2 regions of the Actinomadura vinacea genome follow, and region 2 is predicted to be linked to the other one. Evidence: predicted binding sites of a transcription regulator. Region 2 holds the regulator's gene; the other holds the start of a gene.
The links. Region 2 encodes LexA, which represses DNA repair genes until DNA is damaged. Its sites were predicted from a motif close to TCGAACANNTGTTCGA; they were not measured.
Positions count from the first base shown of each region.

Region 1 (14,388 bases), on a different contig from region 2:
CGTCGGCGATCTCGTTGATCGCGGTGAGCTGGTCCAGGAACCAGGGGTCGATGCCGGTGGCCTCGTACAGCTCCTGGACGGTCGCGCCGGCCCACAGGGCCCGCTGGACGGCGCGGATCCGCCCGTCGTGCGGGCGGGCCGCCCGCTCCACCCAGGCGGCGGCGTCGCCCGGCCCGCCGTCCCAGGAGAAGGATGAGCCCTTCTGCTCCAGCGAGCGCAGCGCCTTCTGCAGCGCCTCGGTGAAGTTGCGGCCGATCGCCATGGCCTCGCCCACCGACTTCATGTGGGTGGTGAGCGTGCCGTCGGCGCCGGGGAACTTCTCGAAGGCGAACCGCGGCACCTTGACCACCACGTAGTCGAGGGTCGGCTCGAAGGAGGCCGGGGTCTCGGCGGTGATGTCGTTGGGGATCTCGTCCAGGGTGTAGCCGACCGCCAGCCGGGCCGCGATCTTGGCGATCGGGAAGCCGGTGGCCTTGGACGCCAGCGCCGACGACCGCGACACCCGCGGGTTCATCTCGATCACGATCATCCGGCCGGTGCCGGGCTGCACCGCGAACTGGATGTTGCAGCCGCCGGTGTCGACGCCGACCTCGCGGATCACCGCGATCGCCACGTCCCGCATGTTCTGGTACTCGCGGTCGGTCAGCGTCATCGCGGGCGCGACCGTGATCGAGTCGCCGGTGTGCACGCCCATCGGGTCGAGGTTCTCGATGGAGCACACGATGACCACGTTGTCGGCGCGGTCCCGCATGACCTCCAGCTCGTACTCCTTCCAGCCGAGGATCGACTCCTCCAGGAGCACCTCGCTGGTCGGGGACGCGTCCAGCCCGGTGCCGGCGATGCGGCGCAGGTCGTCCTCGCCGTGCGCGAACCCGGACCCGGCGCCGCCCATGGTGAACGAGGGCCGCACCACGACCGGGTAGCCCAGCTCGCCGGCGGCGGCCAGCACCTCGTCCATGGTGCGGCAGATGCGCGAGCGGGCGGACTCGGCGTTCAGGCCGTGCTCGGCGGCGACCTTGGCCACGACCTCCTTGAACCGCTCGCGGTCCTCGCCGGCCTGGATCGCGGCCACGTCGGCGCCGATCAGCTCGACGCCGTACCTGTCCAGCACGCCGCTCTCGTACAGCGCGATCGCGGTGTTGAGGGCGGTCTGGCCGCCCAGGGTGGGCAGCAGCGCGTCCGGCCGCTCCTTGGCGATGATCTTCTCGACCACCTCGGGGGTGATCGGCTCGACGTAGGTGGCGTCGGCGAACTCCGGATCGGTCATGATCGTGGCCGGGTTGCTGTTGACCAGCACCACCCGCAGCCCCTCGGCCCTGAGCACCCGGCACGCCTGGGTGCCGGAGTAGTCGAACTCGCAGGCCTGGCCGATCACGATCGGCCCGGAGCCGATCACCAGGACGGAATTCAGATCTTGGCGGCGTGGCATTACTCCGCGCCCTCCTCACGACCGTCCGAGCGCCCGGAGGGCGGTCGTGAGTCTTCGTCGGGGGGTGTGGGGGGTCGTCCCCCCACAGTGATAGGCGACCCCTGCATCAGCTCGCAGAAGCGGTCGAACAGGTCCGAGGCGTCGTGCGGCCCGGCCGCGGCCTCGGGGTGGTACTGGACGCTGAACGCCGGGCGGTCGAGCAGCCGCAGCCCCTCGACGCAGCCGTCGTTCAGGTTGACGTGGCTGACCTCGGCGCGGCCGTAGGGGGTGTCGAACGGCCCGTCGGCCGGCGCGTCCACGGCGAACCCGTGGTTGTGCGCGGAGACGTCCACCTTCCCGGTCGCGCGGTCCTGGACGGGCTGGTTGATGCCGCGGTGCCCGAACCTCAGCTTGTAGGTGCCCAGGCTGAGCGCCCGTCCGAAGATCTGGTTGCCGAAGCAGATCCCGAAGAACGGCCTGCCCGCGTCCAGGACGCCGCGCAGCGCCTCGACGGCGTGGTCGGCGGCGGCGGGGTCGCCGGGGCCGTTGGAGAAGAAGACGCCGTCGGGGTTCAGGGCCAGGATGTCGGCGGCCGTGCTGGACGCGGGCAGCACGTGCACCTCGCAGCCGCGCTCGGCCATCCGGTACGGCGTCATCGCCTTGATGCCCAGGTCGACGGCCGCGACGGTGAAGCGCCGCTCGCCGTGCGCCGCGACCACGTAGGGCTCCGTCGTGGACACGTCGCCGGCCAGGTCGGCGCCCTCCATCGACGGGCCGGCCAGCACCTTCTCCAGCAGTTCCGCCTCGGGGACCGCGGCGGCGGCGCCGCTGAAGATCCCGGCGCGCATCGCGCCCCGGTCGCGCAGGTGCCGGGTGAGCGCGCGGGTGCCGGGGATCGCGATGCCCACGATCCCCTGCTCGCGCAGCGCCGACCCCAGCGAGCCGGTGGCCCGCCAGCTGGACGCCACGCGGGCGGGCTCGCGGACCACGTACCCGGCGACCTGGATGCGGCTGGACTCGGGGTCCTCCTCGTTCACGCCGGTGTTGCCGATGTGCGGCGCCGTCATCGCGACGATCTGCCGGGCGTAGGACGGGTCGGTCAGGGTCTCCTGGTAGCCGGTCATGCCGGTGTTGAAGACCATCTCCCCGAAGGTCTCTCCCTCGGCCCCGTACCCGACACCGCGGAATATCCGCCCGTCCTCGAGGACGAGCAGGGCTGAAGTCGGGCTCATTGCAGCTTCCCCTCGAGGACGGTGGCCGTGCCGCGCAGGAACGTGGCGACCACGCGGCCCGGCAGCTCCAGGCCGGTGTACGGCGTGTTGCGGCTCTTGGAGGTCATGGCCATCGGGTCCACGGAACGGCGCGGGGACGGGTCGTACAGCGTGATGTTGGCGGGCGCGCCGGGCTCCAGGGGGCGGCCTTGGGCGGACAGCCGGCCGATCCGGGCCGGGCGGTACGACATCCGGTCGGCCACGCCCGCCCAGTCGAGGAGGCCGGTGTCGACCATCGCCTCCTGCACCACCGGCAGCGCGGTCTCCAGGCCGATCATGCCCATCGCGGCCACGGCCCACTCGGTCTCCTTGGCCTCGACCGGGTGCGGGGCGTGGTCGGTGGCGACGCAGTCGATGGTGCCGTCGGCCAGCGCCCGGCGCAGCGCGGTCACGTCGTCGGCGGTGCGCAGCGGCGGGTTGACCTTGTAGATCGGGTCGTAGGTCTCGGCGCGGGCGTCGGTCAGCAGCAGGTGGTGCGGGGTGACCTCCGCGGTGACCCGGCAGCCCCTGCTCTTGGCCCAGCGGATGATCTCCACCGAGCCGGCCGTGGACACGTGGCAGACGTGCAGCCGGGAGCCGACGTGCTGGGCCAGCAGCACGTCCCGGGCGATGATCGCCTCCTCGGCCACCGCGGGCCAGCCGCCCAGGCCGAGCCGGGCGGACATCTCGCCCTCGTTCATCTGCGCGCCCTCGGTCAGCCGCGGCTCCTGCGCGTGCTGGGCGACCACGCCGTCGAACGCCTTCACGTACTCCAGCGCGCGCCGCATGATCACCGCGTCGGAGACGCAGTGGCCGTCGTCGGAGAACACCCGCACCTCGGCGGCCGAGTCGGCCATCGCGCCCAGCTCGGCCAGCTGCTCGCCGCGGATGCCGCGGGTGACCGCGCCGACCGGCTGCACGTCGCAGTACCCGGCCTCGCGGCCCAGCCGCCACACCTGCTCGACCACGCCGGCGGTATCGGCGACCGGGTCGGTGTTGGCCATCGCGTGCACGGCGGTGAATCCGCCCATCGCCGCGGCCCGGGTGCCGGACTCGACGGTCTCGGCGTCCTCCCGGCCCGGCTCGCGCAGGTGGGTGTGCAGGTCGACCAGGCCGGGCAGCGCGACCAGGCCGTCGGCCGGGACGGTCTCCGCGCCCGCGGCGTCCAGCCCGGCGCCGATCTCGGCGATCTCGCCGTCCCGGACCAGGATGTCGGCGGGCTCCCCGCCCAGGATCCGGGCCCCCCTGATGATGTACGTGCGGCTCATGCTTCGGAGATTTCCTTTCCGATGGCGGGCTCGGATCCGCCTAGCAGCAGGTAGAGGACGGCCATGCGGGCGCTCACGCCGTTGGCGACCTGCTCGACGATGGTGGAGCGGACCGAGTCGGCGACCTCGGCCGCGATCTCGACGCCGCGGTTCATCGGGCCCGGGTGCATGACGATGGCGTCGTCGGCCATCCGCGCCATCCGCTCGCCGTCCAGGCCGTACCGGCGGCTGTACTCGCGCACGGTCGGGAAGTAGGCGGCGTTCATCCGCTCGGCCTGCACCCGCAGCATCATGACCACGTCGCTCTTGGGCAGCACCGCGTCCAGGTCGTAGGACACCGCGCACGGCCAGGTGTCGACCGCCACCGGCAGCAGCGTGGGCGGTGCGACCAGGGTGACCTCGGCGCCCAGGGTGTTCAGCAGCAGCACGTTGGACCGCGCCACCCGGCTGTGCAGGACGTCGCCGACGATGGTGATCCTGCGGCCGTCCAGCGCGCCCAGCCGGCGCCGCATGGTGAAGGCGTCCAGCAGCGCCTGGGTGGGGTGCTCGTGGGTGCCGTCGCCGGCGTTGACCACGCTGCCGCGCACCCAGCCGGCCAGCCGGTGCGGCGCGCCGGACGCGCCGTGCCGGATCACCACGCCGTCGGCGCCCATCGCCTCCAGGGTGAGCGCGGTGTCCTTCAGGCTCTCGCCCTTGGACACGCTGGACCCCTTGGCGGAGAAATTGATCACATCGGCGGACAGCCGCTTGGCGGCGGCCTCGAACGAGATCCGGGTCCGGGTGGAGTCCTCGAAGAACAGGTTGACCACGGTGCGGCCGCGCAGCGTCGGCAGCTTCTTGATGGAGGAGCGGCCCGACACCTGGTCGAGCTCCTCCGCGGTGTCCAGGATCAGCAGGGCGTCGTCCCTGCTCAGGTCGGCCGCCGAGATCAGATGCCGGTTCACTCGCGCTCCTCCCCCGCCGGGCCGAGCATGACCGCCTCGCGGGCGTCGTTCTCGTCCAGCAGCACCTTCACGGTCTCGCGCATCGAGGTGGGCAGGTTCTTGCCCACGTAGTCGGCGCGGATCGGGACCTCGCGGTGCCCGCGGTCGACCAGGACGGCGAGCTGGACGGCGCGCGGCCGGCCCAGGTCGTTGAGGGCGTCCAGCGCGGCCCGCACGGTGCGGCCGGAGAACAGCACGTCGTCGACCAGCACCACGATCCGGTCCTCCACGCCCTCGGGCGGCAGCTCGGTGCGGCCCAGGGCGCGGGCGGGCTTCAACCGCAGGTCGTCGCGGTACATCGTCGCATCGAGCGATCCGCACGGGACGCGGCGGCCCTCGACCTGTTCCAGCTGGGCGGCCAGCCGGTGGGCGAGCGTCACGCCGCGGGTCTGGATGCCGAGCAGGACGACGTCGTCGCCGCCCTTGGTGCGCTCGAGGATCTCGTGCGCGATCCGGGTGAGGGCGCGCCGGATGTCGGGGCGCTCCAGGACGGCCTTCTGCGCGGCGGCCTGCGCCGCGGCACCGGCGTCCGCCGGATCGCGTGCGGGGTCGCCGCGGCGGGCATCACCGTCCGCCACGCGCGCCTGGGCCGGGCGGTCCGGTGTGGAGGGGACATTCGAGGCAGCATTCACCGCCGGAACCTCCTTTCCCGCCTCACGGGACGGGCTTTAAAGGACGTCTTGTCCGTCTCACCGTAGCAGGACCGGATCGCTGCCCCGTCCCCGGACCGAACCGCGTCTTAGCAGGTGAGAGGCGTCACATCGGACGGCGCGCGGACGGCGCGCGGACGGGGTGCGGGCGGCGCGCCGGCCGGCCCAAGATCGGGACGCAACGGATGAGACGGATGAGACACGACATCTCTGGCCGTTCCGTACGATCCGGACGGCCCAGATCGAGACCTGCGGATTCGACCGCTTTTTTCCAATCGGCTTGACCTGAGGCCGTCCCCGTTTTACCGTCACTGTCCGTAACCATCCCTGGAGACAGAGCTTTAAGGCATCACAGCCCGAAGGACCTGACTCCCCCCGGGAACCCACCCGGGGCCCGACCACAACGACGATAGTGAGCCTGGGGGCCGCAAAATGCCGTCTGAATACGCGAAGGCTCTCGGTGCGCGCCTGCGCGCCATCCGCACTCAGCAGGGCCTGTCCCTGCACGGTGTGGAAGAGAAGTCCCGAGGCCGCTGGAAGGCCGTCGTCGTGGGTTCGTACGAGCGGGGCGACCGCGCCGTCACCGTTCAGAAGCTGGCCGAGCTCGCCGATTTCTACGGCGTGCCGGTCTCCGAGTTGTTGCCCGGCGGAGCCGCGCCGAGCCCGCTCGGGCCAACGCCGAAGCTCGTGATCGACCTCGAGCGGCTGCAGCAGCTTCCGAAGGACAAGGCCGGTCCCCTCGCCCGTTACGCCGCGACGATCCAGAGCCAGCGGGGCGACTACAACGGAAAGGTTTTGTCCATCCGTCAAGAGGACCTGCGTTCACTCGCGGTCATCTATGACAAGTCTCCGACCGAGCTGACCGAAGAGCTCATCACCTGGGGCGTCCTCGACCCCGAGGCGCGCCGGGCCGTCGAGTCCTTCTGACCGGTCGGACCGCCCGTCGGCGACCCGCGTAGCGATCGCCTAGCGGGGCCTTGGACGCGACACTCTCCGGTGACCCTTCCGGCGTCGCGCCCAAGGCCCCGTCTGCGTTCCCCACCGCCCCTCAGCCGGTCCCTCGGGCCGCTCCGCCGTCCGGAGCCCCGATGATCAGTGCCCTGCCCCTGAGCGCCGCCTGAGAGACGGCAGGGCCGGGCCTGCCGGCGGCGGTCGCGCTCAGGCGGTGGAAGCCGCCGGCCGCCGGATCGGACGCCATCAAGATCACCGCGACCCGCGGCCCCGGCCCGGGGCGGCGGGCCGGGCAAGTTTCCTCGCGCGTCCTCTCTTATGCGCCGACCCGCCATTCCCTGAATCGGTTACCAGGCGTTTACCGGAACGCCGGTCGGGCGTTTCCGTGTGGTCATCGGAAACGCGCTGCCGGGTCGTCCGCTATCGCAGTCTGGCGGTGTCCCGGGGAAGCACCACCTGGCCGGTGACGAATTCGCTCCAGAGGCCGAACTTCGTTTTCGTGCCGGGCCGGGCCGCGGTCTCGACGAAGCCCACCGGCCGGCCGTTCACCATGCGGGTGGCGCCGAACGACAGCTCGAAACGGGCGGTGCCCTGGCGCTCCTCCGGCGGGACGGCGGTGGGCGGCACGATCTCGTCCAGCGTCCAGCGGTGGTCCCGCCGGTACGGCGCGGAGGCCCGCTCGAAGGTCTGCTCCAGGAGCACCCCGCCCGCCGGGATGACGACCAGCGCCCCGCGCAGCCGGCCGACCATGGCGTTGAAGACCAGGACCTCCTGCCGCTCGCCCGTCGTGAGGGTGCCGCGGCCCGAACCGATCTGCGAGCCGGGCGGGCACGCCCGCACGCCCTTCTCCCTGATCAGCTCGGCCGTGCAGGTCGGGAACGCCTGCGGGTTGAAGCGGATCGAGCGGTCGAACAGGAACACGAAACGGCGCGCGCCGGCCTGGACCGAGCCGTCGGCGGTCCGGCTCCGGCGGTCGAACGCCACGGTGACGCTGCGGCCCTCGCCGCGGGTGGCGGTGACGTCGAGCGAGTCCAGGTTCTCCGGGCCGGGGACGTCCGGCTCGTACGGACGCTGCGGCCCGCCCGGCGCCGGGTCGGGCGGGGCTCCGGCGTCCGCCGCGGCCGCCGGGACGGTCCCCGCGAGGGCGGTGGTGAGGGCGGCCGCGGCGAGCCCGATCCGGGCGGCGGAATGGGCGACGGAATGGACGGCGGAACGGTCGGCAGGGCGCATATTCTCCTCCGTTGTCGGCTGCGAGACGGTTCCACTTGATCAACACATGCCGAAAGCGGAGATAAAAGCCGGACCGCGTCCGCCGCTAACCGATCACCTATTCCACCCGTTCCAGGGACACTTCGGGAAGGCGCCGGGCCAGCGGCCCGGGCAGCCACCAGGCGCGCCGTCCCAGCAATTGCATGATCGCCGGGACGATCAGGCAGCGGATGACCACGGCGTCCAGCAGAATCGCCACCGCCAGGCCCAGCCCGAACTGCTGCAGCATCCGGGACGGGCTCAGCACGAACGCCGCGAACACCACGATCATGATCGCCCCGGCGGCGGTGATCACCTGACCGGTCGCGGTGAGCCCCTCCCGCACCGCGAGCGCCGGATCGCGGGTGCGGGTCCACTCCTCGTGGATCCGCGACAGCAGGAACACCTCGTAGTCCATGGACAGCCCGAACACGATCGCGAAGATCATCACGGGGATGAACGCCTCGATCGGGCCGGCCTCCGCGCCGAACCGGCCGTCCTGGAACACCAGCGTGATCGCACCGAGCGCGGCCGCGATGCTGAGCAGGTTGAGCAGCGCGGCCTTGATCGGGATCAGCACGGAGCGGAACACCACCAGCAGCAGCAGCGCCGACAGCCCCACCACGATCGCGACGAACAGCGGCAGCCGCCCCGAGACCGTATCGGCGAAGTCCTGCGTGGCGGCCGTGGAACCGCCGACCAGGTACCCGCCGGGGAGCACGTCCTCGCGCAGGGTGTGCACCAGATCCGCGGTGCCCTCGTCCTGCGGCGCCGTCTCCGGGAAGACCAGCACGGTGAACAGCCGGCCGTCGCCGGACGGGATCGGCGGGGTGGCCGCCGCGACGCCGTCCGTGCCGGACAGCACGCCCTGGATCCGGCGCCCCGCTGCCGCGTCCCCCTCCCCCACGACGACCAGCGGGCCGTTGAAGCCCGGCCCGAAGCCCTCGGCCAGCAGGTCGTAGGCCTCGCGGCTGGTCTGGCCGGCCGGGTCGTTCCCGGCGTCGGCGAAGCCCAGGCGCATGCCCAGCGCCGGCGCCGACAGCGCCAGCAGCGCCAGGACGGCCACCAGCAGCGCCGGGACGGGACGGCGCTGCACCGCCATGGCCGCCCGCCGCCACCGCGCGCCCGGCTCCCGGCCCTTCGCGGCGGCCTTGGCGGCCCGCTTCAGCACGTGCCGCCGGATCCGCCCGCCGAAGACGCCCAGCAGCGCCGGCAGCAGCGTCAGCGAGGCCAGCATGGTGACCAGCACGGTCAGCGCGACCGCCAGCGCCACGCCCTGCAGCGCGCCGAGCCCCAGCGCGACCAGGCCGAGCAGCGCGATGACGACCGTGCAGGCGGCGACGAAGACGGTGCGGCCCGCGGCGTCCAGCGCCCGCCGCGTCGCCTCCCGGGGCTCCGCGCCGTCCAGCAGCTCGTGCCGGTAGCGGTAGAAGACCAGCAGCGCGTAGTCGACCCCGACGCCCAGCCCGACCAGCATCATGATCGGCGGGGTGAAGTCGGCCACCGTCGCCACCCGCGAGGCCAGCACGATCAGGCCCATCGAGGCGCCGACCGCGAACAGCGCGGTGACCAGCGGCAGCGCGGCGGCGAGCAGCGAGCCGAACAGCAGGACCAGGATCACCAGCGCGGCCATCATGCCCGCGCCCTCGGCGCCGCCGCCCTCGCTCTCCTCCGCGCCGCGCGCCGCGTCCCCGCCCGCCTCCACCCGCACCCCGGCCGAGGCGGCGGTGCGCGCGGTCTCGATGATCCGGCGGACGTCCTCCTTCGGGACGGCCTCCGCCTTGCCGGACAGCGTCACGGTGCCGTACCCGATCGTGCCGTCCCGGGAGATCGCCGCGGCGTCCTCGTACGGCGCGCGCACGCCCGCCACGCTCGGCAGCCCCTTCACCCGGTCGAGCGCCGCCCGCACCTCCCGCTCGACGGCGGGCGCGCGCAGCCCGCCCGGCGCCTTGACCACGATCTGCACGCTGTCGCCCGCCTGCGCCGCCCCATGCCGCGTCAGCAGGTCGGTGGCGCGCTGCGACTGCGTCCCGGGAAGCGTGAAGTCGTTGCGGTAATCCGCCCCGGCCGCCTGCCCGGCGACCGTGACGGCCACCAGGACCAGCGCCCACAGGGCCAGCGCGGCCCACTTGAACCGGAACGACCACGCCGCCACGCGCGCGATGACGCCTTCGGATCGCCCCGCCATCAGTTCCCCCTCCGGGTGGCGACCCGCAAGCCGACGAACGCGCCGGCCACCGCGAACAGCGGCGGAACGAGCGCGAACACCGCGATCAGCGCGGGATTGCCCTCCACATCGGGGGTGATGCCGAGAACGAAGTGGAAGAACGCGGCGCCGCCCTCGGTGGTCACGAACCCGGCCGCGCCGCCGGCCAGGAAGCCGACGAACGCGCCGCCGGCCTTGCTCGGAGATGAATCGTCCATGGGCACACCGTGCGGGAACGGCATGGCCCGCCGAATCGGCCGCCGGGCGCCGCGAGGCTACGGCGGTTGTTGCGCACCGCCCGCACCGCCCTACGCCCGGGGTTGCGTCCCCGTGCCGCCCGCGTAGCCGGGCGCGACCATGCCGCTCTCGTAGGCCAGCACGACCAGCTGCGCCCGGTCCCGGACGCGCAGCTTGGCCATGATCCGGCTCACCGCGCTCTTGACCGTCGCCGGGCTCAGCACCAACCGCGCGGCGACCTCGTCATTGGACAGCCCCTCCGCGACCAGCCCCACCACCTCGCGCTCGCGCGGCGTGAGCCCGTTCAGCCGCAGATCGGGCCCAGGACGCACCGCCCGTCCCGCGTACTCGGCGATCAGCCGCCGGGTCACCGACGGGCTGATCAGCGCGTCGCCGCGGGCCGCCACCCGCACCGCCCGGATCAGCTCCGCCGGATCGGTGTCCTTGACCAGGAACCCCGCCACGCCCGCGCGCAGCGCCCCGTACACGAACTCGTCCAGGTCGAACGTCGTCAGGATCACGATCCGCACCTCGGGCAGGTCGGCGGCGATCCGCCGGGCCGCCTCGAGCCCGTCCATGCCCGGCATCCGGATGTCCATCAGCACGACATCGGGCCGCTCGGCGCGCGCCATCGCCACCGCGGCCCGCCCGTCGGCGGCCTCCCCGACCACGGCGAGGTCGTCCTCGTCGTCCAGCAGCGAGCGGAAACCGGCGCGGACCAGGGCCTGGTCGTCGGCGAGCAGAACGCGGATCATGCCTGCGCACCGTAGGGCAGCCGGGCCCTCACCCGGAAACCGCCGTCCGGATCCGGCCCGGCCGCCAGCTCGCCGCCCAGCGCCCGCGCCCGCTCCCGCATGCCGCGGATCCCCCCGCCGCCCGCCGCCGCGCCGCCCCGGCCGTCGTCCTCGACCTCGACCCGCAGCTCCGCGGCGCCGTAGCCGAGCGTCACCCGCACCCGGCGCGCCGCCGCGTGCCGGGTCACGTTCGTGACCGACTCCTGCAGGATCCGGTACGCCGCCAGATCGACGCCGGCCGGCAGCGGCCGCGGCTCCCCCTCGGTGCGGACCTCCACCGCCAGCCCGGCCAGCTCGGCGTACCGGACCAGGTCGCCGAGCCGCTCCAGCCGTGCCGCCGGCGCCGTCGCCTCCGCCTCGTCCACCTGCCGCAGCACCCCCAGCGTGGAGCGCAGCTCGCGGAGGGTGTCCCGGCTCGCCTCCTTGATCACGCCGAGCGCCGTCCCGGCCTGCGCCGGATCGCGCTCCAGCCGGTGCAGCGCGGTGCCCGCCTGCACGTTGATCATCGACAGATGGTGGCCGACCACGTCGTGCAGCTCCCGCGCGATCCGCAACCGCTCCTCGACCGCGCGCAGCCGGGCCGCCTCCTCCGTCCGCCGCACCGCCGCCAGCAGCGACTCCTGGCGGCCGTGCCGCACCACGCCGAGCGCGACCACCGCCACCACCCAGCCGGCCAGCATGGTCAGCGCGATCCCGTTGAACTCGTGGTTGCCCGCCAGCGTCCCGAGCCCGGTGCCGATCACCAGCACCGCCGCCACCGCCACCGCCGAGTACGTCCGCCCCTCCGCCGCGACCGCGTACAGGCACAGCATCACCACCACCAGCAGCGGCCCGTCGACCGGGCTCAGCACGTAGTAGACGCCGCTGGCCAGGAGCGCGTACACGCCCGCCGCCAGCACGTGCCTCCGCGGGACGAACAGGGCGCCGCACACGCTGAGGACCAGCGCCGAGTCCAGCAGCGTCCGCGGCCACGGCTGCTCCGGACCGCCCAGCCAAGCCACGACGGTGGCCGCGACCACCAGCGACGTCACGACCGCCGGGAAGACCATCCCCCCAGCTTGGCTTCCTCCCCCGCCCAAAGAAAGGGGATTCCCCTCGCAGGAGGGCTTTCCTGCTAACGGCCGACTCCACCAGCCAGGTGCCGGCAGCTTGGGGGGCTGGTCTTGCTCGAAGCGGCCTCAGGTACCGCGCGAGCACGCTACCTGGCCGGTGAGTTGAAGCCGGAGGCGAGCCTCACCGGCCAGATCGCGAAGCGATGTCGCGCTCGCACCAAGCCAGGTCAGGGTGCGAGCCGCCAGGCGAGCACCCTGGGCCGGGGTTGTATGAACACAGTGTGGGCTGGCCGGGGATGCCCAGGGTGTCCTCGACCAGGGAGACGAAGATCTCCGCGTCGTGCAGCAGCTCGTCGGCCTCGCGCGCGGTGACGGCGCGGGGCAGGCCGGCCTCGGCGGCGGCGCGCTTGTCGGCGCCGGCGGCGAAGAACGCGGCCCATTCGCGCAGCGCCGGATCGGCCTCGGGCAGGAGCACCCAGACGCTGCGCGGACGGCTCCGGCGTTGGGGGTCGGCCGGCTCCTTGGACGCCAGCACGGCGGCCGCGGCGCGCAGCGCGGCCAGGTGCGCGCAGACGTACCGGACGGCGGGCGAGGTCGCCTCGGCCGCCTCGGCCAGGCCCATCCGGGCGGCGTGCAGCTGGCCCACCGCGGTCTGCGCGGGACGCGGCGGTTGCGGTGGACGGGATCGGGGACTGGGCAGGCGCTGGGCAGAAGAGTGGAGCCCGTGTGCGGTCATCGCTGTGGACATGACTGCCTCCTTCCGGCGGCTCGGGCCGGCCGGGCGGAGAGCTTCCCCTCACTCCGCCCGGCCGTCCGTCCCGGCGGGGACGTCGCCCTGGTGCGGGCCGCGAGTCCCGCACCACGTCGAACATAAGTTCGACGCATTCACAGTAAACCGTCCTGACGTCGATTCGTCAATGCGTTCGAACGAGTGGCGTGACCCGCAGTGATCTTGCGAGGTCACCGCGGGCGGCGCACGTGGACGGGCACACCGGTCTTGACGATCTCGGGGAAGTACTCGGCGATGTGCATCGGGAGCCGGACGCAGCCGTGGGAGGCGGGGTGGCGGGGGACGTCGAGGGCGCCGTGGAAGGCGATGCCGCCGTTGAAGTAGATCGGGTTGTAGAGCCGGCCGAGCGGCGAGACCTCCCAGCCGGAGGCGCGGCGTCCCGTGCGGAAGTCGCCGGTGCCGGTGGTGGCGTAGCGGCAGCGGGCGACCTTGGCGCCGCGGTCCTTGGCGCAGTAGTACTCGCCCGATCCGGAGGAGATGTGCGTGATCAGGTCCGGCTTGCCGTCCTTGTAGACGACGAGGAACTGGCGGCGCAGGTCGACGTCGACGCGGTCGGCCTCGCGGCGCTTGGCCATGGGCTCGGGCTGCTTGGGGGCGTCGAGGGCGGCCCAGGTCTTCTTGCCCACGTTGCTGCTGGGCTTGAGCCGGTTGACCTTCTGGAAGGCCCACACGGCCATCTGGGTGGAGAGCCCGTACCTGCCGTCGGCGCGGCCGGGGTCGTACTTGAGTTGCTTGAGACGCCGCTGCAGTTGCCTGACGTCCTCGCCCTTGGTGCCCGCCTTGAGCGTTCGGCGCGGAGGCCGGGTCGTGGGAGCGGCGGTCGGGGCGGTCGTGGACGGAGAGGCGGCGGGCGTCTCGGCGGTCCGGCCGGCGTTCGTCTCGCCGCCGGAGCATCCGGCCACCATCATGGCCCCGCCCGCGATCAGCAACGTGCCCTTTCGAACGCTCATCTGGCTCCCTCGCACATATGGTCCCCTCGGGCGCTGTCCTCCCTTGGACGCGACGAGACTCAAGGGGGGTTCGACCACTTTAGAGTGATATTCCGCCTACGGAAGGTGGCATCGCCTCCGCCGCCGGCTCCGGGCGGCTCTAAAGTGATGCCCATGCATCCCAACGTGGAACGGGTCGCCCGCGCGCTGCGCGAGCAGGGCGCCACCGGGGAGATCGTCGAGCTGCCCGAGGCGGCGCCGACCGCGCAGGCCGCGGCCGACCAGCTGGACTGCGCGGTCGGGGCGATCGCCAACAGCCTCGTCTTCGACGCCGACGGGACGCCGCTGCTGGTGCTGACCAGCGGCGCGCACCGGGTCGACACGGCGCGGGTCGCGGCGCTGGTGGGCGCCGCGAAGGTCAGGCGGGCGGCCCCCGAGTTCGTGCGCGCGGCCACCGGCCAGACGATCGGGGGCGTCGCGCCGTTGGGCCATCCGGCGCCGATCCGTACCCTGGTGGACGTCTGGCTGGACAAGTACGACCGGGTCTGGGCGGCGGGCGGGATCGCCCACACCGTGTTCCCGACCTCGTACGAGGAATTGCTGAGGATCACCGGCGGCGAGT
Region 1 covers NZ_BAAARW010000005.1:88,890-103,277, reverse strand. Annotated here, with positions in the region: gene carB (carbamoyl-phosphate synthase large subunit) at 1-1,429, opposite strand, end outside; gene carA (glutamine-hydrolyzing carbamoyl-phosphate synthase small subunit) at 1,429-2,640, opposite strand; gene ABD340_RS07035 (dihydroorotase) at 2,637-3,926, opposite strand; gene ABD340_RS07030 (aspartate carbamoyltransferase catalytic subunit) at 3,923-4,870, opposite strand; gene pyrR (bifunctional pyr operon transcriptional regulator/uracil phosphoribosyltransferase PyrR) at 4,867-5,487, opposite strand; gene bldD (transcriptional regulator BldD) at 5,992-6,486, shown strand; gene ABD340_RS07015 (hypothetical protein) at 6,931-7,740, opposite strand; gene ABD340_RS07010 (MMPL family transporter) at 7,838-9,946, opposite strand; gene ABD340_RS07005 (hypothetical protein) at 9,946-10,182, opposite strand; gene ABD340_RS07000 (response regulator transcription factor) at 10,273-10,956, opposite strand; gene ABD340_RS06995 (sensor histidine kinase) at 10,953-12,044, opposite strand; gene ABD340_RS06990 (SAV_6107 family HEPN domain-containing protein) at 12,229-12,795, opposite strand; gene ABD340_RS06985 (L,D-transpeptidase family protein) at 13,008-13,787, opposite strand; gene ABD340_RS06980 (YbaK/EbsC family protein) at 13,941-14,388, shown strand, end outside.
Region 1: a site for LexA is predicted at 12,912-12,927, ahead of ABD340_RS06990 (SAV_6107 family HEPN domain-containing protein). Genes of this name have one in related genera too.

Region 2 (14,388 bases):
GATCATCCGCTCGATGATCTCCTCGCGGGGCAGCCCGGTCTGGCGGCGCAGCGGGTCCACCCGCTTGACCGCGCTGGCGATGCCCTTGCCCACCAGCTTCTCCTTGCCGATCCGCAGCACCTCCAGCATCTTCGCGGCGTCGATGTCGTACGACATCGTCACATGGTGCAGCACCGCGCCCGCCGCCAGCCGCTTCTGCGCCGCACCGCCGATCTTGCCCTGGTCGGAGGCGATGTCGTTCAGCGGCCGGTACCAGGCCTTGACGCCCAGCTCCCCCAGCGCGCCCAGCACCCAGTCGTCCAGGAACGCGTAGCTCTCGGCGAACGACATCCCCGCCACCAGCGACGCGGGCACGTACAGCGAATAGGTGATGGTGTTGCCGGGCTCGACGAACATCGCGCCGCCGCCGCTGATCCGGCGGACCACCCGGACCCCGTGCCGCTCCGCGCCCGCGGCGTCCACCTCGTTGCGCAGCGACTGGAAGCTACCGATGATCACGGCGGGCGAGGCCCACTCCCACACCCGCAGCGTGGGCGGGCGGCGGCCCGCCCCGACCTCCTCGGCGAGCACCTGGTCCAGCGCCATGTGCAGCGCGGGGTCCTGCGGCCCCTCGTGGACGAGCCGCCACGGGTGATCGTGCCAGTCGGAAGCGTGCGCCACCGCCCGCCGCACGGCGATCCCGACCGCCTCCGCGGACAGGCCCAGCATCACCGTCCCCGGCGGCAGGCCGCGCTCGACGCGGGCGGCGATGTCGTGGGCCTCCAGCGCGGCGGGCAGACCGTCCAGCGCCCTGTTGACGGCCTCCAGCGCCTCGTCCGGCTCCAGGAAGAAGTCGCCGCTGATCCGGGGCGACCTCAGCAGGCCGTCGACGACCTCCACATCGGCCACCACGAGCTTCCCGCCGGGCACCTTGTACTCACCGTGCATCACGTCCATGGCAACCACCGGCCGGGCCCGGCGATTCCTGCCGGTTCAGCGGGCGCGGCCGCGCGGCTTGAGCGGCGTCCCGGGAAGCGGCGGGGCGGGCACGGGCGCGCCGTCGTACCCGCGTACCTCGCCGAACCGGTCGCCGTCCGTCCAGTCGTGCCGGGCCTGCGCGATCTCCTCGCCCGTCCGGGCGACGAAGTTCCACCACATCACGAGCTTCTCCGCGAACGGCTCGCCGCCCAGCAGCACCAGCCCGGCGGCCCCGTCCACCGCCCGCAGCGGCAGCTCGTCCCGGCCGCAGCCCAGGTAGAGCATCGAGCCCGGCTCCACCCGCTCGCCGTCGATCTCGACGGTGCCCGACATCGTCAGCGCCGCGTACTCGAAGTCGGGCTCGACCGGCAGCCGCGCGGCGGCGCCGTCCGCCAGCGCGAGGTCGGCGCCGACGATCGGGGTGTAGGAGGTGCCCGGCGACGCGGCCCCGTCCAGCTCGCCGAGGATGACGGTGGCCTCGACCCCGGTCCCGCCGGTGACGACGGGCAGCCCGGCATGGTGCTCGAACGCGGGCGGGACGTGCCGGTGCTCGTCCGGCAGGGCCACCCACAGCTGCGCGCCGTGCAGGATCGGGGCGTGCCGCCGCGGCGACTCCTCCGAGTGGGAGATCGCCCGTCCCGACGTCATCAGGCCGAGCTCCCTGGGCCGCACCGTCTGCAGGCTGCCGACGCTGTCGCGGTGCAGCACCTCGCCGTCGTGCAGCCAGCTCACCGTCTGCAGGCCGATGTGAGGGTGCGGCGGCACCTGCATCCCCGGCTCGCCGGCGATGTCGTCGGGCCCGTAGTGATCGACGAAGCACCACGCCCCGACCATCCGGCGGCCGAGACCGGGCAGCAGCCTGCGCACCACGGTGCTCTCGCCCAGCGGCACCCTCCGCGGCGGCAGCAACTCGTGCACGGGCCCGCCCGCCACGCCGTCCCGCCCGCCGCACACCACCGGAGCCGGCCGCAACTGGAGATCGCTCACCCCACGACTGTACGGCGTGCGCCCGGGGACCCGTCCCGCGCCATCCCACCCAAGTACGCCGAGTACTGATGCGGTCGCCGTCGAGGGGGTCGTGTTGCACCAGGCGCAACACGACCCCCTCGACCGGAGCAGCGACACCCCGGCTCTCTATCGGGCCATGCCGAGGTGAGGCTCGGGAATACCGGGGCAGTGCACTTATTCCGAGGATGCGGTATTCCGCCCGTGGAAGAAGCGGGCGGTCTCGGCGTCGGCGGGAAAGTACGCTTCGACGGCGATCTCCTCGAGCGTGATGTCGAAGGCCGCACCAAAGGTCGTGATCGTGTTCAAGAAGCACAGGTCGGCACCGCGATGGCTGATGCGGATCGGCAGGGCGATGTCGGTGGGATCGGGCGGCGGGCCATCGTCGCCCTCGGTGCCGTACGACAGGAGTTCCTCATACAGCGCACTCAACTCGGGATCCCCTGTCCGCGCGGCCTGGCGGGCAAGACGGGGCAGCATGAAGGCCCGCACCTGCCGTAGATTGCGCAGCCGGGACGCAAAGCCGTCCGGGTGCAGGCCGAGTCGCATCATGTTGACCGGGGGACGCAGCAATTTCGGGCCGACGCCGTTCAGAAAGACGTCCGCCGCCGCGTTGGCGAACAGGAGGTTCCAGCGGCGATCCACCACGAGCGCCGGATACGGTTCATGGCCCCGTATCACCTGTTGAAGAGCCTCACGCGCCCCGGCCAGGTCCGCGTCTTCCAGCGGGCGCTGCCGGAAGACCGGCGCGTGCCCGGCGGCCACCAGCAGGCGGTTGCGCTCGCGCAGCGGAACGCCCAGGTGCTCGGCCAGGTGGAGGACCATCGAACTGCTGGGAATCGTCCGCCCCGTCTCGACGAAGCTGATGTGGCGGGTGGACACCTCCGCCTGGATGGCCAGGTCGAGTTGGCTCAGCTTCCGGCGGTGCCGCCACTCGCGCAGCAGCTCGCCGACCGGTCGGTCATGATGCATGGCCGAGTATCACCCGACGGCGCCGATCCCCGCAATTACAAGGCATGTAATCGACCGGACCGGCCGGCGCCTGGGATGGTCAATACATGAATGACAGCAGCCAGGCGGAACGCAACAAGGAACTCATCGTGCGCGGCTTCACAGAATTCGCGGCAGGGAATATAGAAATACTGCGCACGCTGCTACGGGAAGATTTCATCGAACACAGCCCCGGAAACCCGTCCGGACGGGACGCGTTCATCGAATTCATCGCCGCCGCGCCGGTGGCCGGCGCGCGACTCGACCTCAAACGGGTCATCGCCGACGACCAATACGCGGTGGTGCACTACAACATGATATCGCCCGAAGACGAACGCGGCGTGGCGGTGGTCGACATCTGGCGGCTGGTCGACGGCCGGATCGCCGAGCACTGGGACGTCGTACAGCCGGTGCCGGAAGCCGCAGAGATTCCGAACGGGATGTTCTGATCGGCGGGGTGCCGGTAAAACCGGCACCCCGCCTTGACACGACCGCCGAGAGCGTTCGGAACTCCTCACCGCCACCATTCCGGAGCGGGGAGCCAACATCTTGCCGTCTCCCCGCTCCGACCCGTTGTCAGCTGCAGCCGCTGGTGGAGCCGCAGCCCTCGCAGACGTAGCAGCTGCCGGCCGGGCGCATCTTCGTGCCGCAGGTCAGGCACAGCGGCGCGTCGGCGGTACGGCCCTGGCGGCTCTCGATGACCTCCATCGACGAGTGCGCCTGCGGCGCGGCGGACGGCTCCGCCGCCGGGCGGCTGATCTCCGCCGTCTGCGCCAGGCTCTCCCGGTCGATCTGGTCGTCGTGCTGCAAGCTGGCCGGGTCCTCCCCGTTGACCTGCATCGCCCGCTCCTTGGCCGACAGGATGCCCAGCTCCGCGCGGGTCTCGTACGGCAGGTGGTCCAGCGCCAGGCGGCGGAAGATGTAGTCCATCATCGAGGTCGCCATCCGGATGTCCGGATCGTCGGTCATCCCGGCCGGCTCGAACCGCATGTTGGTGAACTTCTCCACCCACGTCTCCAGCGGCACCCCGTACTGGAGGCTGATGGAGATCGCCATGGAGAAGGCGTCCATGACGCCGGCCAGCGTGGAGCCCTGCTTGCCGAGCTTGAGGAAGACCTCGCCGACGCCGTCGTCGGGGTAGGACGAGGCGGTCATGTAACCCTCGGCGCCCGCGACGGAGAACCGGGTGACGGTCGCCGGACGCTGCTTGGGCAGGCGCTTGCGGACCGGCCGCGGCACCGCCGCGGCCTCGGCCGGAACCTCCTCGGCCTTGGCCTCCTCCGCCTTCTTCGCCACCGACAGCGGCTGCCCGACCTTGCAGTTGTCGCGGTAGATCGCCAGCGCCTTCAGGCCGAGCTTCCAGCCCTCGAAGTACACCTTCTCGATGTCCTCGATGGTGGCCTTCTCCGGCATGTTGACGGTCTTGGAGATCGCTCCGCTGAGGAACGGCTGCGTCGCCGCCATCATCCGGACGTGCCCCATCGGGCTGATCGCCCGCTCGCCCATCGCGCAGTCGAACACCTCGTAGTGCTCGGGACGCAGGCCGGGGGCGTCCACGACATGGCCGTGCTCGGCGATGTACTCGACGATCGCCTCGATCTGCTCCTGCTGGTAGCCCAGCTTCACCAGGGCCCGCGGCACCGTGAGGTTGACGATCTGCATCGACCCGCCGCCGACCAGCTTCTTGAACTTCATCAGCGCCAGGTCGGGCTCGATGCCGGTGGTGTCGCAGTCCATCATCAGGCCGATGGTTCCGGTGGGGGCGAGCAGCGAGGCCTGCGCGTTGCGGTAGCCGTGCCGCTCGCCGGTCTTGAGGCAGTCCTGCCACTGCTTGGTGGCGGCGGTGTGGATCGCCTTGTCGATCTCGTCGAGCGTGCGGATCTCGTCGTTGGCGGCGGCGTGCTTGCGCATCACCCGCTTGTGCGCCTCGGCGTTGCGGGCGTACCCCTCGTAGGTGCCGACCACGCCGGCCAGCTCCGCCGAGCGCCGGTAGGCCACGCCCGTCATCAGGGACGTGATCGCGGCGGCCAGCGACCGGCCGCCCTCGGAGTCGTAGGCGTGCCCGGTCGCCATCAGCAGCGCGCCCAGGTTGGCGTACCCGATGCCCAGCTGCCGGTAGTCGCGGGTGGTCTGCGCGATCTTCTCGGTCGGGAAGTCGGCGAAGGTGATCGAGATGTCCATCGCGGTGATGATGATCTCGGTCATCTTGACGAACTTCTCGACGTCGAAGGCCCCGTCCTCGCGCAGGAACTTCAGCAGGTTGATGCTGGCCAGATTGCAGGACGAATTGTCCAAACTCATATATTCGGAGCAAGGGTTACTTGCTGTGATACGTCCGGACTCGGGGTTGGTGTGCCAGTCGTTGATCGTGTCGTCGTACTGGATGCCCGGGTCGGCGCACTCCCACGCCGCCTTGGCCATCAGCCGGAACAGCTCCTTGGCCCGGATCTTCTCCACGACCTCGCCGGTCAGCCGGGCGCGCAGCCCGAACTCGTCGTCGGACTCGACCGCGCGCATGAACTCGTCCGACACCCGGACGGAGTTGTTGGCGTTCTGGTACTGGACGCTGCCGATGTCCCTGCCGCCCAGGTCCATGTCGAAGCCGGCGTCGCGGAGCGCGCGGATCTTGTCCTCCTCGCGCGCCTTGGTCTCGATGAAATCGGCGACGTCGGGGTGGTCCACGTCCAGCACGACCATCTTCGCGGCCCGCCGGGTGGCGCCGCCGGACTTGATCGTCCCGGCGGAGGCGTCGGCGCCGCGCATGAACGACACCGGCCCGCTGGCGGTGCCGCCGGACGACAGCAGCTCCTTGCTGGAGCGGATCCGGGACAGGTTGAGCCCGGCCCCCGAACCGCCCTTGAAGATCACGCCCTCTTCCTTGTACCACTCCAGGATCGACTCCATCGTGTCGTCCACGGAGAGGATGAAGCAGTTGTGGACGCGGAGGTTGCCGGAGAGGTACTCCCCGCTCTCGGTCTGGATGTCGTAGACGTCCATCGGACCGAGGTCCTCGATCCGGTCGATCTCGAGCCGCTTGGTCTGCTTGGCGGCGAGTCCCGGCTTGGCGAAGCTCTCGTGCAGCTTGAGGGACTTGGCCGGGTCGACGAAGCCGATCTCGTCGCAGAAGATCCGCCGGTCCCCGGCGGTCTGGACGCGGAGCGTCCAGCAGGGCTTCTGGTCCGGCCGGTTGGGCTTCTTGACGCCCACCCGCGAGTAGATCCCGAACCGGAGTAGCAGCCGCTGCATGCCGCGGATCAGCTTCTCGGAGATCATGTCCACCTCGACGACCGTGGACCGCTCCCGCTCGGAAACGAACCCTTCGGCCTGGAAGACGCTCCGCAGGTAGGCCGCGACCACCGGCAGTGGAGCCGTAAACAGGCGCGGCGGGACGACCATGTCGACACCGCGCGCACGCAGCCCCCAGGCCTCGACGAAGTCCTTGAGGACGGCCCCGTAGAGACGGGTGCGGCGGCAGTCCAGCCCGGCGTCCTGCGTCTCCACGGAGCGCTCGTGTCGGTGGACGTCCGGAAAGACGATGTTCAGCTGGCGGTTCACCCATTCCCGCTCAGCCTCGGTGACCGTCATCGCCTCGACGGTCAGCGACCGGTTCGTGCCGTGCTCGTACTGCCCGACGAACCCGTCGGACTGCAGCCAACCGGCAAGGGCGGCCTCGGCCATCTCGGCCGTGGTGATCTCAGCCTCGCCGTACGAGTCACGCCGGTGCCATTCGAGCTTGTCGCCGACCTTGAGCTCACCTGCCGGGACGAACGCGCCGTACTGCTCGTCGCTCGCCTTCCAGACCAGGTGGTCGGCCGTGACGTCCAGCGCGTAGCCCGCCTTGGTGTGCACGCGGAGCACGTTCTTGACGCCGTTGGCCTTGGTGGCGACGATCCGGGTGAGGCCGTCCGCGTCGTACACCTTCGTGCCGACCGCGTTCTGTTCGACCAGCCGACCGATCGGGATCAACCCTGCGGGCGTGCTGACCAGCGAATCATATGGCTGGCACGCCGAGACCTGCTGCGGGGACTTGGTGCCGACGTTGAACCAGACCGGGGAGTTGAAGCTGAACAACTGGTGGACCAGTGCGTACTTCAGTTCGTGGTCGAAGACCTCGGCGTCCTGCTCGGAGGCGAAATAGCCGTTGGCGAGGCCGGTGTCGGTGTACATGCGGACGACCCGGTCGACCAGTTGCTTGAGGCTCCATTCCCGCTGCGGGGTGCCGACCGCGCCGCGGAAGTACTTGGACGCCACGATGTTGACGGCGTTCACCGACCAGAAATCGGGGAATTCGACGCCGCGCTGCTCGAAGTTCACCGAGCCGTCGCGCCAGTTCGTCATGACGACATCGCGCCGCTCCCAGCGCAGTTCGTCGTACGGATGCACGCCGGGCGTGGTGAAGATGCGCTCGATCTTGAGCCCCTTGCGGACCCCCTTGCCGCGCCGGGATGCCGAGCCGCTCACCGTCTCCGTCATGCCTTCCCCCTCTCGGGCCCTCGCCCCGGGCCCTGTTCAGGACAACCGCGCCCGGCGGCCGGGTCATCCCGGCCGCGGGCTCTTCTTCTGTGCTGATCTGCTGCTTTGACCTGCTGCTCGATCCGCCCTCAGCGGGGCGGGGCGGGCTCCCCCGAGGAACCTCTCGTGCGCAGCGACTCGATCTCCCGGGCGAAGTCGTCCAGCGACTCGAAACTCCGGTAGACCGACGCGAACCGCAGATAGGCGACCTCGTCGAGCTCGCCGAGCGGTCCCAGAATGGCCAGTCCGACCTCGTTCGAGGGGATCTCCGCGGCGCCGGTCGCCCGGACCGCCTCCTCCACCCGCTGCCCGAGCTTGGCCAGCGCATCCTCGTCCACCGGGCGGCCCTGGCAGGCCCTGCGCACCCCGGCGATGATCTTTTCCCGGGAGAACGGCTCGGTGACCCCGCTGCGCTTGGCCACCATCAGGAGCACGTTCTCCTGTGTGGTGAATCGCTTGCCGCATTCCTGGCACGAACGGCGGCGCCTAATGGCCGACCCGTCGTCGGTGGAGCGGCTGTCGATCACTTTGGTGTCGGGGTTTCGGCAGAACGGGCAGTGCACGCGTTCCCCTCCTTCCCCTTGCACCCAGAAAACCAATGACCACAAGAACACAACTTATGGTTAATGACATTCATGTGACCACTAGATGTTGTGGTCAACCGTACGAGGATCCGGGGGCACGCGCAACCTGGACCGCACCCCTCGCACGTAGACCCTGGTCACATCGAGCCTCCCGCGCCCCGTCGGGCGTGTCGGCCACAGCCACCACCAAAACACCACAAACCACTCGCGTCAGCGCGGCAGGACGAGGGCCGCGATCTCCTCGACGGCGCCCGCCTCCAAGGGGTTGAAGCGGTTCTTGGTCACCGCGAACGCCGTCCCCGTCGCCGGGTCCGCGAACGCTGCGCTCCCGCCGATGCCCGGCATCCCGAACACCCCCGGACGGTCCGGCCCGAGCGGCCCCAGCGGGTATCCCAGCGCCCACGTCGCCGGGGAGCCCATCACCTCGTCCACGCCCTCGAAGGCCGGGGCCGACAGCTCGCGCAGCCGCTCCGGCGACACCAGGCGCACCCCGTCGACCTCGTCCAGCAGCGCCGCGTACACGCGGGCCACCGCGCGGGCGGACAGGCACCGGCCGCCACCTCGGCGATCGGCTCCCCATGCCGGTACACCGACACCTGCATCCCGGTCTCCGTCCCGGTTTCGATCATCCGGTCGACGGCGTCCTGAATTCTCTTCTGCAGCATGGCGGCACCTCTCACTTGATCAGGGCAGGTTCGGGCTCTGGCCGATCCTGGACGGGCTCCGCGCCGATCGGCGGCACGCGGCGAAGCATCACGGCCATCAGGACGGCCATGCCCGCCAGCAGGACGGCGCAGGCCAGCGCGACGACGTGCAGTCCGCCCGTGAACGCGGTGCGGGCGGAGTCGAGCAGCGCGTCCCGCGCCGGGCCCGGCAGGCCCGCCGCGGCCGAGACGGCGCCGGACAGGCTCTCCTTGGCCTCTCCCGCACCCGCCGGAACCTCCACCCGCGCGCGGTACAGGGCCGTGCCGAGGCTGCCCAGGATCGCGATGCCCAGCGCGTAGCCGAACTCGCCGCTGGTCTCGTTCAGCGCCGCGGCCGAGCCGGCCTTCGCCGGCGGCACGGAACCGACGACCAGATCGGTGGCCAGCGTGACCAGCGGGCCGCCGCCCAGCCCGATCAGCGCCCAGCCGGCGATCAGGGTCGCCGGGCCGGGCTCCGTGCCGACCTGGGTGAGCGCCAGCAGCCCGCACACCGACACGGCCAGGCCCGCGGCGATGAGCGGGGCGGGACGGAACCGGCGGGCCAGCACCGGCGACACCTGGAAGCCCACCATGTTCGCGGCGAGCGCGGGCAGCATCCACACCGCCGCGCGCAGCGGCGACAGCCCCTGGACGAGCTGCAGGTGCTGGGTCAGCAACATCATGATCGAGCCCATCAACAGGGTCGCCGCCATCATCCCGGCCAGCGCCGCGCAGAACTCCCGGTCACCGAAGAGGCGCAGGTCGATCAGCGGATCGCCGAGCCGCCGCTGCCGCCGGACGAAACCCGCGCCCACCAGCACCCCGGCCACCGCCGCCGCCACCGGGAGCGGCTCCGGGCCGCCGCGGGCCAGTTCCTTGAGCCCGTAGACGATCGGCAGGATCGCCGCGAGCGACAGCAGCACGCTGGCCAGGTCGATCCGGCCCGCGCCCGGCTCGCGGCGCTCGGGCAGCAGCACCGGGCCGAAGACCAGCAGCAGGACCATGGCGGGCACGCCGATGAGGAACACCGACCCCCACCAGAAGTGCTCCAGCAGCATCCCGCCGGCGATCGGCCCGAGCGCAGCGCCGCCCATGAAGCAGCCCATCCACACGCCGATCGCCAGCGACCGCTGCCGCGGATCGCGGAACATCGTGCCGATCAGCGACAGCGTCGAGGGCGCCAGGGCGGCGCCGGCGACGCCCAGCAGCGCCCGCGCCGCGATCAGCATCCCGGGGCTCGTCGCGTACGCCGCCGCCACCGACGCGACGCCGAACGCGGCCGCCCCGGCCAGCAGCAGCCGGCGGCGCCCGATCCGGTCGCCCAGGCCGCCCATCGTGATCAGGAACCCGGACAGCAGGAAGCCGTACACGTCCATGATCCACAGCTGCTCGGTCGCCCCGGCGCCCAGCTCGGCGCTCAGCCGCGGGAGCGCCAGCAGCAGGACGAAGACATCGATCGACACCAGCAGGGCGGCCAGGGCGAGCACGCCCAGCCCCGCCCATTCACGCCGTCCCGCCCTCGCGGTCGCGTCCATGAGACCCTCCTCCGCGGCGCCCCCGTCGGGCGCCTTTCGCGAGGAGGTCGGAGCGGGCACACGGATCTCTACACACCCGCGCGGCATTCTTTGCCGGCGGGCGGGGTCAGCGGGCGGGCATGCGCAGGTGCTGGCCGGGCTGGACGATCGCGTCGGACAGGCCGTTGAGATCGGCGATGCGGCGCACCGTGACCCGCGGGTCGCCCTCGGGATCGTCGCGGCGGGCGATGTCCCACAGCGTCTCGCCGGGCTCGACCACCACGGTCTCGCCGCGCCCGGACGCGCCCTCGGGAGGCGCGCCGCCGCCCGCCCCGCCCGCGTTCGCGCCGAGCGCCGCCGTCAGCCAGAACAGCACCAGCAGCACGGCGGCGATGAATCCGATCAATACGGCGCGGCCCCTCCGGGTCAGCCGCAGCGGCGGCTCCGTGGCTTTCCTTCCGGAATGTCGCCCGTTGAGCGAACCCGCCATCTCGGCCCTCCCTGGATCAAGCCGTGAACCCGAACCGCACGTTCTACTCGAATACATTTTCGATCGAACGCCTGTACGATGTTGTACAGCACGGAGACGACGAAACGCGAGTACTTTCTTCGAACAATTGTTTGATCATCGGCTCCGGACGCGATAGCGTGCCATGACAAGGAGTGACGGATCCCAGCGCCGGGGAGGCGACGAGCGATGAGCAAGGTCCGGGAGCTGCCCGACGGCCCGATGGACGAGAGCGGGCTCACCCAGCGGCAGCGCATGGTGCTCGAGGTGATCCGCGACTCCGTCCAGCGCCGCGGCTACCCGCCGTCCATGCGCGAGATCGGGGAAGCGGTCGGGCTGACCAGCACCTCCAGCGTGTCGCACCAGCTCCGCGCCCTGCAGCGCAAGGGCTTCCTGCGCCGCGACCCCAACCGGCCGCGCGCGGTCGAGGTCCGGGTGCCGGGCGCCACCCCCGTCCGCACCGAGGACGAGGCCTACGAGGCCGCCGCGACCGCCGACACCTCCACCCGCCCGGCGCCCGCGTACGTGCCGCTGGTCGGCCGGATCGCCGCCGGCGGCCCGATCCTGGCCGAGGAGGCGGTGGAGGACGTCTTCACCCTGCCCAAGCAGCTGGTCGGCGAGGGCACCCACTTCCTGCTCAAGGTGACCGGCGACTCGATGATCGACGCCGCGATCGCCGACGGCGACTGGGTCGTGGTCCGCCAGCAGCCGGTGGCCGAGCAGGGCGACATCGTCGCCGCCATGATCGAGGGCGAGGCGACGGTGAAGACGTTCAAGCGCCGTGACGGCCACATCTGGCTGATGCCGCAGAACCCGGCCTACGAGCCCATCCCCGGCGACGAGGCGTCCGTGCTGGGCCGCGTCGTGGCCGTCCTCCGCAAGATGTGATCCGCACGCTCCCCGCGCGGACGGCGGCCCGGAAACCCGGGCCGCCGTCCGCGCGGACGGCGGCCCAGCGCCCGAGCGGGCACGGTGGGAGGACGGTCAGGAGGACGCCGGTGCGCCCCTGGCACCTGCCACCGGGGGCACCGACTTCCTGACCTGGCGGAAAGCGGGCGCCGCGCCCGTGGCGCGTGCGCGGGTCAGGCCGGGACGATGTTGACGATCTTCGGGGCGCGGACGATCACCTTGCGGATCTCCCGCCCGCCCAGCGCATCCTTGATCTTTTCCGAGGACAGCGCCAGGCTCTCCAGCTCGCCCTCGCCGATCCCCGGCGCGACCTCCAGCCGGTCGCGGACCTTGCCGGCGACCTGGACGACGCAGGTGACCGACTCCTGCACCAGCAGCGCCGGGTCGGCCGCGGGCCAGCCCGCGGTCGCGACCGGGGCGGTGCGGCCCAGCAGCTCCCACGCCTCGTCCGCGGTGTACGGCGCGAACAGCGACAGCATGATCGCCATGGTCTCGGCGGCCTCCCGCACGGCCGGGTCGGACCCGCCGGGCCCGCCGTCGATCGCCTTGCGGGTGGCGTTGACCAGCTCCATGATCCGCGAGATCGCCACGTTGAACCGGCGCACCTCGACCAGCGCGGTGGCCTCCTCGACGGTGCGGTGGGTGACCCGGCGCAGCTCGTCCGAGCCGGCCGCGGGGTCGGCGCCGACCGGGGCGGTGACCTCGGTGGCGATGCGGTGCACCCGGGACAGGAACTTGGACATGCCGTGCGGCGACACGTCGGCCCAGTCGATGTCGTCCTCGGGCGGGCCGGAGAACAGCATGGCCAGCCGGACGACGTCGACGCCGAACCGGTCGATCTGCTCGCCCAGGTCGACCATGTTGCCCAGCGACTTCGACATCGCCTTGGCGTTCAGGATGACCTGGCCCTGGTTCAGCAGGCGGGTGAACGGCTCGGTGAAGTCCACCATGCCCATGTCGTACAGGACCTTGGTGAAGAACCGGCTGTAGAGCAGGTGCAGGATGGCGTGCTCCACGCCCCCGGTGTACTGGTCGATGGGCATCCACTTGCGGACCTGCTCGACGTCGAACGGGCCCTCGGTGTAGCCGGGCGAGCAGTAGCGGAAGTAGTACCAGGACGAGTCGACGAAGGTGTCCATGGTGTCGGTGTCGCGCTTGGCCGGACCGCCGCACTTGGGGCAGTCCACGTTGACCCAGCCGGACGCGGCGGCCAGCGGCGAGGCGCCCTTGGGCGCCAGGTCGGCGCCGCGCAGGTCGTCGGGCAGCCGGACGGGCAGCTGGTCGTCGGGCACCGGGACCTCGCCGCACGCCTCGCAGTGCACGATCGGGATCGGGCAGCCCCAGAAGCGCTGGCGGGAGAGCAGCCAGTCGCGCAGCCGGAAGTTGACCGCGGCCCGGCCCAGGCCCTTCTCGGCCAGGATCTCGGTGATCCGGGCGATCGCGTCGGCCTTGGCCAGACCGTCGATCGGGTCGGAGTTGACGATGCGGCCGTCGCCCGCGGTGGCCACGCCGGTCTCGGCCGGGTCGGGCTCGCCGGTGTCGACGACCACCCGCACCGGCAGGCCGAACTTCAGCGCGAAGTCCAGGTCGCGCTGGTCGTGCGCGGGCACCGCCATGATCGCGCCATGGCCGTACTCGGCCAGCACGTAGTCGGAGGCCCAGATCGGGATGCGCTCGCCGTTGACCGGGTTGATCGCGTACCGGCCCAGGAAGACGCCGGTCTTGTCGCGCTCGGTGGACAGCCGCTCGATCTCGGACTCGCGGGAGACCTCGTCGCGGTAGGCCTCGAACGCGGCGCGCTCCTCGGGGGCGCAGATCTCCTCGGCCAGCGCGGCGTCGGCCGCGACGACCATGAACGTCGCGCCGTACAGGGTGTCGGGACGGGTGGTGTAGACGGTGACGGGCTCGTCCCGGCCCTCGATGACGAAGTGGACGTCGGCGCCGGTGGAGCGGCCGATCCAGTTGCGCTGCATGAGCAGGACCCGGTCGGGCCACTTGCCCTCCAGCTGCTTCATGTCGTCCAGGAGCCGGTCCGCGTAGTCGGTGATCTTGAAGTACCACTGGGTGAGCACGCGGCGCTCGACCAGGGCGCCGCAGCGCTCGCAGTGGCCGCCGACGACCTGCTCGTTGGCCAGCACGGTCTGGTCGTTGGGGCACCAGTTGACCTGGCCGCCCTTGCGGTAGGCCAGCCCGCGCTCGTAGAAGCGCAGGAACAGCCACTGGGTCCACCGGTAGTACTCGGGGTCGGAGGTGTGCAGCCGCCGGGACCAGTCGAACGAGGGGGCGTACCGGTGGAACGAGGCCGCCTGGGTCTCGATGTTGGCGTAGGTCCACTCGGCGGGGTGGGAGTCGCGCTTGATCGCGGCGTTCTCGGCGGGCAGGCCGAAGGAGTCCCAGCCGATGGGGTGCAGGACGTTGTAGCCCTTCTGGAACCAGTAGCGGGCGATGACGTCGCCGATGGCGAACGCCTCCGCGTGCCCCATGTGCAGGTCGCCGGAGGGGTAGGGGAACATGTCGAGCGCGTAGCGACGCTCCCGGCCGTCGGCGTCCTCGGCGGCCTCGAACGGGTCCAGCTCCGCCCAGCGGGCCTGCCACTTGTCCTGAACCGCGCGCGGGTCGTACCCGTCGCCGGAGGCGGACGGGCCTCCCGCCGGCGCGTCGCGGAAGGTGTCGTCGCTGCTCACGGTCGCTACTCCACTGGTCCTGTCGGTACGGGGTGCGGCCCC
Region 2 covers NZ_BAAARW010000011.1:58,352-72,739, reverse strand. Annotated here, with positions in the region: gene lplAB (lipoate-protein ligase LplAB) at 1-936, opposite strand, end outside; gene ABD340_RS12065 (pirin family protein) at 973-1,944, opposite strand; gene ABD340_RS12060 (helix-turn-helix domain-containing protein) at 2,140-2,934, opposite strand; gene ABD340_RS12055 (nuclear transport factor 2 family protein) at 3,021-3,401, shown strand; gene ABD340_RS12050 (vitamin B12-dependent ribonucleotide reductase) at 3,529-7,425, opposite strand; gene nrdR (transcriptional regulator NrdR) at 7,554-8,027, opposite strand; partial or broken gene ABD340_RS12040 (serine hydrolase) at 8,259-8,666, opposite strand; gene ABD340_RS12035 (MFS transporter) at 8,725-10,266, opposite strand; gene ABD340_RS12030 (LysM peptidoglycan-binding domain-containing protein) at 10,373-10,735, opposite strand; gene lexA (transcriptional repressor LexA) at 10,943-11,641, shown strand; gene leuS (leucine--tRNA ligase) at 11,836-14,346, opposite strand.